2 regions of the Pantoea sp. C1E2 genome follow, and region 1 is predicted to be linked to the other one. Evidence: predicted binding sites of a transcription regulator. Region 1 holds the regulator's gene; the other holds the start of a gene.
What was found. The regulator Fur, encoded in region 1, represses iron uptake genes when iron is present. The targets are predictions, from matches to a motif close to ATAATAATGAGAACNACTATCAA.

Region 2: the regulator Fur is predicted to act here: its motif matches at 3,347-3,369, upstream of fepB (Fe2+-enterobactin ABC transporter substrate-binding protein).

What each region holds. Positions count from the first base shown of each region.
Region 1 is NZ_JBSZHT010000002.1:1,499,048-1,504,620, reverse strand. It holds gene ybfF (esterase) at 1-142, shown strand, start outside; gene ybfE (LexA regulated protein) at 311-586, shown strand; gene fldA (flavodoxin FldA) at 722-1,252, shown strand; gene fur (ferric iron uptake transcriptional regulator) at 1,607-2,056, shown strand; gene ACXI0A_RS07295 (hypothetical protein) at 2,118-2,513, opposite strand; gene glnS (glutamine--tRNA ligase) at 2,749-4,416, opposite strand; gene nagE (N-acetylglucosamine-specific PTS transporter subunit IIBC) at 4,568-5,573, opposite strand, start outside.
Region 2 is NZ_JBSZHT010000004.1:422,648-428,220, reverse strand. It holds gene ACXI0A_RS23505 (ThiF family adenylyltransferase) at 1-746, shown strand, start outside; gene ACXI0A_RS23500 (ATP-binding cassette domain-containing protein) at 743-1,456, shown strand; gene ACXI0A_RS23495 (ABC transporter permease subunit) at 1,440-2,174, shown strand; gene ACXI0A_RS23490 (ABC transporter substrate-binding protein) at 2,184-3,119, shown strand; gene fepB (Fe2+-enterobactin ABC transporter substrate-binding protein) at 3,392-4,354, shown strand; gene entS (enterobactin transporter EntS) at 4,398-5,573, opposite strand, start outside.

The DNA of each region.
Region 1 (5,573 bases):
CCTCGACAATCAGCACCGCGATGCACTGTTGCGCCAGTTCCCGCAGGCGCATGCGCACGTCATCAGCGGTGCCGGTCATTGGGTGCACGCTGAAAAACCTGATGCAGTATTGCGCGCAGTTCGCCGCTTTTTTAACCTGTAAAAGCAAAAGCTTGCCGTTTACGGTTTAGGGTTGGCGTCACAGAGTGCGCTGAAGTATGATGTCGCGCTAAAAATTTGCCGCGGATGATTTTTTCACCGCGGTCGGGCCGATAATGTATAAATCGCGCAGCGCCTTTCCGCCGTTCGCGCCCACTCAGTTTCACAAATCATGGCAAAAGAACAGACAGACCGTACCACGCTTGATCTTTTTGCAGACGAGCGGCGTCCCGGTCGCCCTAAAACCAGCCTGCTGACACGTGACGAACAGTTGCGTATCAACAAACGTAACCAGCTCAAGCGCGATAAAGTGCGGGGGCTGCGTCGTGTCGAGCTGAAAATGTCCAGCGAGGCGGTTGACGCCTTGAATACGCTGGCCGAGCAACAAAACATCAGCCGCAGCGAATTGATTGAACAAATGCTGCTGGCACAACTCAAACTGTCTTAGCGCGCTGACCGCACGCAGGAACACAAAGTTCAGGCTTTACTCGTTCCGCCCTTTTCAACGGTCTGCTATCATTCGCTAACATGTGCAGTCAATTGACTTACTCTCACAATCAGGCTTTAAGAGGTTACTTAACCCATGGCAATCGTAGGCATTTTCTTCGGCAGCGATACCGGCAACACTGAAAACATTGCAAAAATGATCCAGAAACAACTGGGTAAAGATGTCGCCGAAGTGCATGACATTGCTAAGAGCACCAAAGAAGATCTCGCAGCGTTCGACATCCTGCTGCTGGGCATTCCTACCTGGTATTACGGCGAAGCACAGTGTGACTGGGATGACTTCTTCCCTACTCTGGAAGAGATCGACTTCAACGGCAAACTGGTGGCACTGTTTGGCTGTGGCGACCAGGAAGATTATGCAGAGTACTTCTGTGATGCGATGGGCACGATTCGCGACATCATTGAGCCAAACGGCGCGGTGATTGTCGGACACTGGCCTACCGAGGGCTATCACTTTGAAGCCTCAAAAGGTCTGGCAGACGACAAACACTTCCTCGGCCTGGCGATTGACGAAGATCGTCAACCTGAGCTGACCAATGAACGTGTTGACGCCTGGGTGAAGCAGATTTTTGATGAACTGCAGTTAAAAGAGATCATCGAAGCCTGATGCCTCGCCGCCCCAATGTGAGCGCTGGCTCACATTGGGGCAAAGGAATTTCCTATAAAAATAATAGTCAGGGTTTTTTAACTTTTCCCCGCAAATCTGTAGAATACCCGCAATGGTCATCCGCTTATTCCTCTGATTGTTGACTGAGGCTGAGTGAAATGGAAATCCAAACCACACTGTTACGCGCTAACGTAGCGATATTTATCCTTACGAATTTTGTTGATTTGCGCGACACCCTGGTTTTCATTTCACTGCTTGAGTTCTATAATGAGACGCAAATGAGAATACGCGTGACCTAAACATTCAAGGCCCCTGCGCCGTAAGTGACATGCAAAGTAACAGGACAATATCCGAATGACTGACAACAACTCCGCATTGAAGAAGGCTGGCCTGAAAGTCACTCTGCCAAGATTGAAAATTTTGGAAGTGCTTCAGGGACCTGGCCCCGAGTCCCATCACGTCAGTGCGGAAGATTTGTATAAGCGCCTGATCGATATGGGCGAAGAGATTGGCCTGGCAACGGTATATCGCGTTCTTAACCAATTTGATGACGCGGGTATCGTCACCCGTCATAACTTCGAAGGCGGAAAATCCGTATTCGAACTGACTCAGCAACATCATCATGACCACTTGATCTGCCTGGATTGTGGCAAAGTGATCGAATTTAGCGATGAATCAATCGAAACGCGTCAGCGTGAGATTGCTACTCGCCATGGCATCAAACTCAGCAACCACAGCCTGTACTTGTACGGTCACTGTGCACTGGGAGACTGCCGCGAAGACGATACGCTCCACGATAAGTAATTGAGTGTGCTATGCAATATAAAAAAACCGGTGCTTGTCACCGGTTTTTTTATGCCTGTTATCAAGCGATAAAGGTTTCGTGCAGATAACGCCAGCGGGGAATGGTAGTGCTGCAATCCAGTACAGCCAGAGAAATGCGCGTTTGATTGGTGCCGTTCAACATTTGTAACTCACGATATTGAATCGTCACTTCATCACTCTGTTGCGAAATGATGACATGCTCGCTGGTGGCAATGCGCATTCCTTCCCGCTGACCGTGCAGTTTGCGAAACAGCACTTCTGTCTCATTCAGATCCAGCTGCTTACCCAGCGGGGTGACCATTTTGAAATCCGGGTGAAAGTATGACAAAAGCAGTTCCATGCTGTCATCACTGCCTTCTGCCTGGTTAAAAACACGTTCAATAAGCTGATGTAATACCACCACGCTATGCTTAGCTTCCAGGGCGAGACTTGTCATTTTTTTTCCTTTGATAACCCGCAGAGCTCTGTTGAGAGCGCATAGCCTACCTGAAATACAATTTTTCACACTCGCAAATGGGTTAATTTTGCTAAAGTCAGAATTGTCGCAAAATGAGACAATAAGCACACTTTACCGCCTTCAGCATAATTGATTGCCCAGGGCGGATTACAGGCAATAAAAAAGGGCGATTGCTCGCCCTTTCATGATCATATTGTGCTATCGACGAATGACATTACTCGCCAATTTTCGCGAAGGTATCGCGTAGCCCCACCGTACGGTTAAACACCGGCTTACCGGGCTGCGAATAAACGCTATCGGCACAGAAGTAGCCTTCGCGTTCAAATTGATACGCAGCCGTTACCGCTGCATCTCGCAGACCAGACTCGACGAAGCCCTGTTTGATTTCCAGCGAATTTGGGTTGATGGTGGTCAGGAAATCCTCAGCCGCGGCCGGATTTGGCACGCTGAACAGGCGATCGTAAAGACGGAACTCCGCAGGCAGCGCGTGAATGGCAGAAACCCAATGGATAACCCCTTTCACTTTGCGGCCGTCTGCCGGATCTTTACTCAGCGTGTCCACATCACAGGTGGCGTAGATGCAGGTGATATTACCCTCTTCATCTTTCGCTATGCGCTCCGCGCGAATCACGTAAGCATTACGCAGACGCACTTCTTTACCCAGCACCAGGCGCTTGTACTGCTTGTTGGCTTCTTCACGGAAGTCAGCACGATCAATCCACACTTCGCGGCTGAAAGGTACTTCACGCGTGCCCATCTCCGGTTTATTCGGATGATTAGGCATGGTCAGCGTTTCTTCATGACCGGCTGGCAGGTTTTCGATCACCACTTTCAGCGGATCAAGCACGGCCATCGCACGCGGGGCGTTTTCATTGAGATCGTCACGAATACAGGATTCCAGCGACGCCATCTCAACGATGTTGTCCTGCTTGGTCACGCCGATACGGCGGCAGAACTCACGAATGGAAGCCGCGCTGTAACCACGACGACGCAGACCGGAAACGGTCAGCATGCGCGGATCGTCCCAGCCTTCCACCACTTTCTCGGTGACCAGCTGCGTCAGCTTACGCTTCGACATCACCGCGTATTCCAGATTCAGACGCGAGAATTCGTACTGACGCGGATGCTGAGGAATGGTGATATTATCCAGCACCCAGTCGTACAGACGACGGTTGTCCTGGAACTCCAGCGTACACAGTGAGTGCGTAATGCCTTCGATCGCATCCGAAATGCAATGTGTAAAGTCGTACATCGGGTAGATGCACCACTTGTTACCGGTCTGATGGTGATCGGCAAACTTAATGCGGTACAGCACCGGATCACGCATCACGATGAAGCTGGATGCCATGTCGATTTTGGCACGCAGACAGGCTTTACCTTCTTCAAAACCGCCATCACGCATTTTCTGGAACAGCGCTAAGTTCTCTTCCACGCTGCGATCGCGGTACGGGCTGTTTTTGCCAGGCGCAGTCAGAGTGCCGCGATATTCACGGATCTCTTCCGCCGACAACTCATCAACGTAAGCCAGACCTTTATTGATCAGCTCAACGGCGTAATTAAACAGTTGGTCGAAGTAGTCTGAGGAGTAACGAATGTTGCCGCTCCACTCAAAGCCCAGCCATTGCACGTCACGCTTGATGGATTCAACGAACTCCAGGTCTTCTTTCACCGGGTTAGTGTCGTCAAAACGCAGGTTGCACTGTCCTTGATAATCTTGGGCGATACCAAAGTTCAGGCAGATAGATTTCGCATGGCCAATATGCAGGTAACCATTGGGCTCAGGCGGGAAACGGGTATGCACACTGCTGTGCTTACCGCTCGCCAAGTCTTCGTCGATGATCTGACGAATAAAGTTCGTTGGGCGGGCTTCAGCCTCACTCATCTCAAAATCCTCAAAACAATAGCGGGTGATTTGTACCACGAAGTAACGGAGTATGATCCACAAAGCGCAGGAGGGAAACAACCGTTTGTTGGTCGTTTTAAAACAAAAAAGGCAGGAATTGCTTCCTGCCTTCTGACTAAATCACAAGGACTTAGTTTTTCACTTCATACAGCGGTGTCACACCTGCAACCACCGAACCGCTTGCCAGCAGATTCAGTCCGGCGAAATCATCGCTGTTGCTGACGACCACCGGGCTAATCATTGAGCGCGCGTTGGCGTTGAGGAAGTCCAGATCCATCTCCAGAATCGGTTGACCGGCGGTGACGGTTGCACCCTCTTCCACCAGACGTGTGAAACCTTTACCTTCCAGCGCGACCGTGTCCAGACCCATGTGCACCACGATCTCGACGCCGTTGGCCGCTTCCAGACAGAACGCATGGTTGGTGTTGAAGATTTTCACCACGGTACCGGCAATTGGTGCCACCACCGTTTTGTCGGTTGGCTTGATTGCCAGGCCATCACCCACGGCTTTGCTGGCGAAGGCTTCATCCGGCACGGCATCCAGTGAGACGATCTCACCGGTCACCGGTGCCACCAGCGTAGCGATGACTGCTTTTTCGGTGTTCAGCACGGCTTGTGGTTTTGCCGCGACAGGTGCAGCAGCGGCTGCAGGAGCGGAAGCCGCCGCAACCGGGCCTTTGCTCAATACCGTTTTCATCGCGGTGGCGATACTTTCAGCCTGCGTACCGACAATCACCTGTACGCTTTGCTTGTTCAGTCGAATCACACCGGATGCGCCTAAACGTTTCGCCACGCCTTCATTCACCTGAGCAGAGTCTTTGACGTTCAGACGCAGACGGGTAATACAGGCATCGATGTTGGTCAGGTTGTCTGAACCGCCGATGGCTGCAATGTAACGACGTGCCAGTGATTCTGTCTGGCTTTCACCGTTACCGCTATGGTCGACGTTGACGTCGTAGCCGTCAGTTTCATCGCCTGCAGACAATTCACGACCCGGCGTCATCAGATTGAATTTCTGAATAGTGAAACGGAACACCACATAGTAGATGGCGAAGAACACCAGGCCTTGTGGGATCAACATCCACCAATTCACTGCCAGCGGGTTACGCGTTGACAGCACCATATCCACCAGCCCG
Region 2 (5,573 bases), on a different contig from region 1:
TCGGTCACAGCAAGGCAGCACGGGCGCAACAGGCGCTGTTGCATCGTAATCCCGAGGTGCAGATAGAGGTGGTGCCACGGGCTATTGGCGCCAGCGATCTGCCGCACCTTCTCACGGATATCGATCTGGTGGTCGATGCCGCTGATAACTTCGCGGTGACCTATCAACTTTCCGACGCCTGTCTGGCAGCGCAGATTCCCTTGATCAGTGCCTCGGTGTTGGGTCGCCAGGGCTACGTCGGTGGCTTCTGCGGCATCGCGCCCAGCTATCGGGCGCTGTTTCCGCGCTTACCCACCTCAGCAGCCAACTGCAACACCGCGGGCGTAATGGGGCCGGCGGTGGCCACGCTGGGCGCAATGCAGGCACAGATGGCGTTAAGCGTGCTGCTGAGCCTGCAGCCTTCGCCACTGGGCAGCGTCATCAACTGTGACTTCATTAACTGGCATATTCGCGCGTTCCGTTTCGACGGCGCAGAAGAACCTGAGAACATCGTGCCCTTTATCGATGAGCCACTACTGACAGCCGACGATTGCATTGTCGAATTACGCGGTGAGGAAGAAGCGCCCGTCAGCGTAGCGAACAACGTCGAACGTATTCTGCCGCAGGCGATAGCCGATTGGCAGCCGCCGCAAGATCGGCGCATCGTGCTGGTGTGTGCCAGTGGAATTCGCGCGGCGCAGGCAGCCTCGGTGCTAACAGAACGAGGATTTACCCGACTGGCGATGCTGGCGGCACGACGACCATGACTCCGATCTGTTTTAAGGACATCACCTTTAGCTGGGGCGAACAGGCGCTGTGCCAGCAATTCAATCTGCAACTGCGCGGCGGTAAAACCACTGTGCTGCTAGGCCGCAGCGGCATTGGGAAAAGCACCTTATTGCTGCTGGTGGCGGGGTTGTTGCAGCCGCAACAGGGCGAAATTAGCGGCTTACCGGGCAAAGTGGCGTGGATGGGGCAACAGGATCTGTTGTATCCCTGGCTGACGGTGTTGGAAAACGTGATGCTTGCGGCGCGTCTCAACGGTGAAAAACCCGATCGCTCGCGCGCAATGTCGCTACTGGAGCAGGTGAAGCTAGGTGAGGTGGCGCAAGCCTCACCGGATAAACTTTCCGGCGGGATGCGTCAGCGTGTGGCACTGGCACGTACGCTGTATGCCCAACGCGAAGTCGTGCTGATGGATGAGCCTTTCGCCACGCTGGATGTGATGACTAAACTCAGCCTGCAAACCCTGACCGCCACGCTTCTTAAGGGCAAAACGGTGCTGCTGGTTACGCACGATCCGCTGGAAGCCTGTCGTATGGCCGACGACATCGTGCTGTTACACGACCAGCCGTTGACGGTTGAAGCCTGGCCAGTCCCTGTTGGTGACGCCCCTCGATCCCTTGACGATCCCGGCCTGTTACAGGCTCAGGGCGAACTCTTCTCACGACTGAATCAAGATGAAAAAACTGTTTAGCGCGATCTATCTGATCGCAGTGCTGCTGGGCGGCTGGCTGCTGGCGCGGCACCACGGCGTGCCTGACTTTTTATTACCTTCGCCGCTGGCGGTGATGGAAGCACTATGGCTGCATCGCCAGCTATTAGCGCATCACGCGCTGTATACACTGGCAGAGATTGTACTGGCGCTGCTGCTGGGCGTCGGGACGGGCGTCATTCTGGCGGTGCTGATGGCAGGCAGCCAGACTTTGCGCCGCGTGCTGTTTCCGCTGGTGACCGCCAGTCAGGCGATCCCTGTGTTTGCGCTGGCACCGCTGCTGGTGCTGTGGCTGGGTTTTGGCATCGCCTCCAAAGTGGTGGTCGCAGCGTTAATTGTCTTCTTCCCGCTGTGCCTGTCGTTGTTCGATGGCCTATGCCGCACGCCCTCCGGCTGGCTGGAGCTGGCGGGTACACTTAATCCTTCACGTGCGCGGGTTTTCTGGCACGTGCGCTGGCCGGCTGCGCTACCGCAATTCTTTTCCGGCTTGCAGATGGCGGTGGTGCTGGCTCCGATTGGGGTGGTGATTGGCGAATGGGTGGGTGCCAGCGAAGGGCTGGGCTATCTGATGATGCAATCCAACGCCCGGCTGGAAACCGCCACCAGCTTTGCTGCTTTATTGCTGTTATTGATGCTGGCTCTGCTGCTGTCCGGCGGCGTCACATTGCTGCGTAAAAAATTCCTCTGGCACTCAACATAAGGACGTCCCTTGAACACCCTACGTACCGCGATTACCGCATTGCTGCTGCTGGCGACCACCAGCGCGCACGCCGAACAGAAGGTTCGCCTGCTGCTCGACTGGTTTGTGAACCCCAACCATGCAGCTATTTTTGCCGCGCAGTACAGCGGCGCTTTCAAGAAAGAAGGGCTGGATGTCGAGATGATAGCCCCCGCCGATTCGGCGTCGGTGCCGCTGCTGCTGGCGGCGGGTAAGGCCGATCTGGCGATCAGTTATCAGCCACAGCTTTACACGCTGGTGGAAAAAGACATTCCGGTGATCCGCGTCGGCACGCTGATTGGTCAGCCGCTGAATACGTTGACTACCGTGTCCAGCGATATCCATTCACTCAAAGATTTAGCGGGAAAAACGCTGGGCTATGCGGTGCCAGGATCGGAAGATGTGGCAATCCGCAATATGCTGAAATCGCAGGGTGTGGATATCAATTCGGTGAAATTAATCAGCCTGAACATGGATTCGACTTCAGCGCTGCTGACGCACAAAATCGATGGCGCGATGACCATTTTCCGCAACTACGAGCTAATCGATCTGCAGGATAAGGGCGCGAAACCGGTGGTGTTCAAACCCGAAGATTATGGGGTGCCCGCTTATGATGAGCTGATCCTTCTGGCGAACAATAAGTCCGCCGCCCAGGACAAGCGTATACCGGCATTCTTACGCGGCCTGGACGCGGGTGTAGTGTGGCTGCGTGCGCATCCGGAAGAAGCCTGGAAGGCGTTTATTAAGCAGTATCCTGAGCTGAACACCAAACTCAATCATCAGGCATGGGAAGCGACATTACCGCTGTTTGATGGGCACAGCGCGACCTTTGATAAAGCACGGTATCAGGCGTTTGGTGAATATATGAAAGCCAACGGGCTGATCAAGGATGTGGCGCCGATGACGCGCTACTCGCTGGAGCAATAATCGTTTGCGGGCTGGTTAATTAGCTGGCCCGCAACACTCTGTGCATTACTCATCTCTGATCTCTCATGTTGCATGCTTCAACCTGCAGAACGCAACAACTAGCCCATTCGGCATGAGCACTCAATCTTCATCCTCACTCCAGCATCAATTTTCACCAATCACCAATCACTTCTCGCCACTCGTCATCAACTCCTCGCCACCAAATCCCCTTGCATCAAATCTTCATTTTGATAATGATATCCATTCTCAATTATCAAGTGATGGATAACCTGATGCGTTTGCCCGTTCTGGCGTTACTGCTTTGCCTCTGCTCCCTGTTCAACGATGCGGCCGCCTCTGCTGAAGATTCAGTCAGCTGGCCTCGCACCATACCCACACCGCAAGGCCCGTTCACCTTACAGCAGCCACCGCAGCGCATTGTCTCTACCAGCGTGACGTTGAGCGGCACCTTACTGGCGATTAACGCGCCGCTGATTGGTTCTGGCGCCACCAGTCGTAACAGCAGCGTGTCCGATGCCCAGGGCTTCTTTACCCAGTGGGGGGATGTCGCCAAAGCCCGTCACGTCAAGCCGCTGTATGTCAGCCAGCCGAACGCGGAAGCGATTGCCGCCGAAGCACCCGATCTGATCGTTATCGCGGCGACCGGCGGCGATTCCGCGCTGAAACTCTACGATCAGCTGAAAACCATCGCGCCCGTGCTGGTGGTTGATTACGGTGATAAGAGCTGGCAGGCGCTGGCGTTGCAGTTGGGTCACATCACCGGTCACGAAGCGGAGGCGAAACAGGCAATCGCGCAGTTTGACCAACGCGTCGAGACACTGCGCAGCAGAATTACCCTGCCGCCGCAGCCGACCTCTGCGATTGTTTATTACGAAGATGGGCGCGGCATGAATGTGTGGACGCCGGCTTCGGCGCAGGGAGAGTTACTGAAAGCGTTGGGCTTTACGCTGGCGATGCCGCCTGCCAGCCTGCAGGGCAGTACCAGCATGGGCAAACGCAACGACATCATTCAACTTAACGGCGAAACGATGGTGGATGGCGTCACCGGAAATACGCTGTTGCTGTTTGCCGCCGATGAAAAAACGGTACCGCAGGTGGCGAAGAATCCTTTCCTCGCACATCTACCCGCCGTGCAACATCACGACATTTTTGCCATGGGTAACGACACCTTCCGCCTCGATTACTACAGTGCCAGCAATATGCTCAGCAGTATCGAACGGCAGTTCGCACCCTAATCGGCAGCAACATGCTCAGCAGTATCGAACGGCAGTTCGCACACTAGGCGGCAGCTTGCTCAGCGGCTGGTGGTTCATGATTCATCTGAGCCGAGCGCAAACCGCGTGCGGCCAGCGCGACCAGCAGCAGTAAACCCGCCGCTACGCCGCCGAACCACAGCACACTGTTGAGCGCGGTCAGCACGCGTGCTAATGCGCCCAACCCCAGCGCACCCAGCGAATCGCCGCTCACGTCCTGCGCGGCGCCCAGGCTGTTGACCCGGCCCAGCAGGGCATCCGGCGTGTGGTGCTGAATCAGAATGAACTGCAGCAGAGAAGCGATGGCATTGCTGTAGCCATAAGCCACCAATGCCAGCAACGCCGGGATCAGTTGGCTATACAGCCCCAAAGAAGCGATACAGCCAAAGGCGGCCAGCGCGCTAATCAACAACACCAGACCAGGCCGTGACAGCTGACGCACCCATCCGCTGGTGAACGCCCCGATCATCGCACCCAGCGGCACGGCGGAGTACATTAACCCGAGCGCAGAGGCATCAACCTGCCACGCTTGCGCCAGCGCCGGAAACAGGATGCGCACCGCACCCACCATACTCAGCAGCAAACCGACCAGTACGGCGGCACCTACCACATTATGTCGGCAGACAAATTGAATGCCGCTGGCGAGCGCGCGCAAAGGGTGTTCAGGTTCCTGCTGTTCCGGTTTCATCGCGGGCAGCCGCACCAGCGGGATCAGCGTCGCTAACGTGCCGATGGCCGCCACGGCAAACGCCCAGCCGACACCCGCCGCCACGATGATCATGCCGCCCAGCGCCGGAGACAAAATCGCCCCCAGCCGCACGGTTAACATGCTTAGCGCACCAGCTTCCGCCAGATGCTCGCGTCCCACAATTAACGGAATCACCGCCATCAGCGCTGTCATGCCCAACGCACCAAAAAATCCATCCCAGAACGCGAGGAAATAGAGTGCCCACAGTGAGGGGACAGGGCTAAATGCGTTCAGGCTCAGCAGCACAAAACCGATGCCGCAGGTGCCGCGTGCAAACAGGATCAGTTTGCGGCGATCGTATCGGTCCGCCAGCACTCCGCCGAGCAGCAGGCCAATAAACATACCGACACCATCCAGCATCACGGCGACGCCGACCTGTAAGGTCGAGCCGGTCATGGCCTGAATCTGGATCGGTACGCCGACTGCCAGCATGCCAAGCGCAAATACGGATAG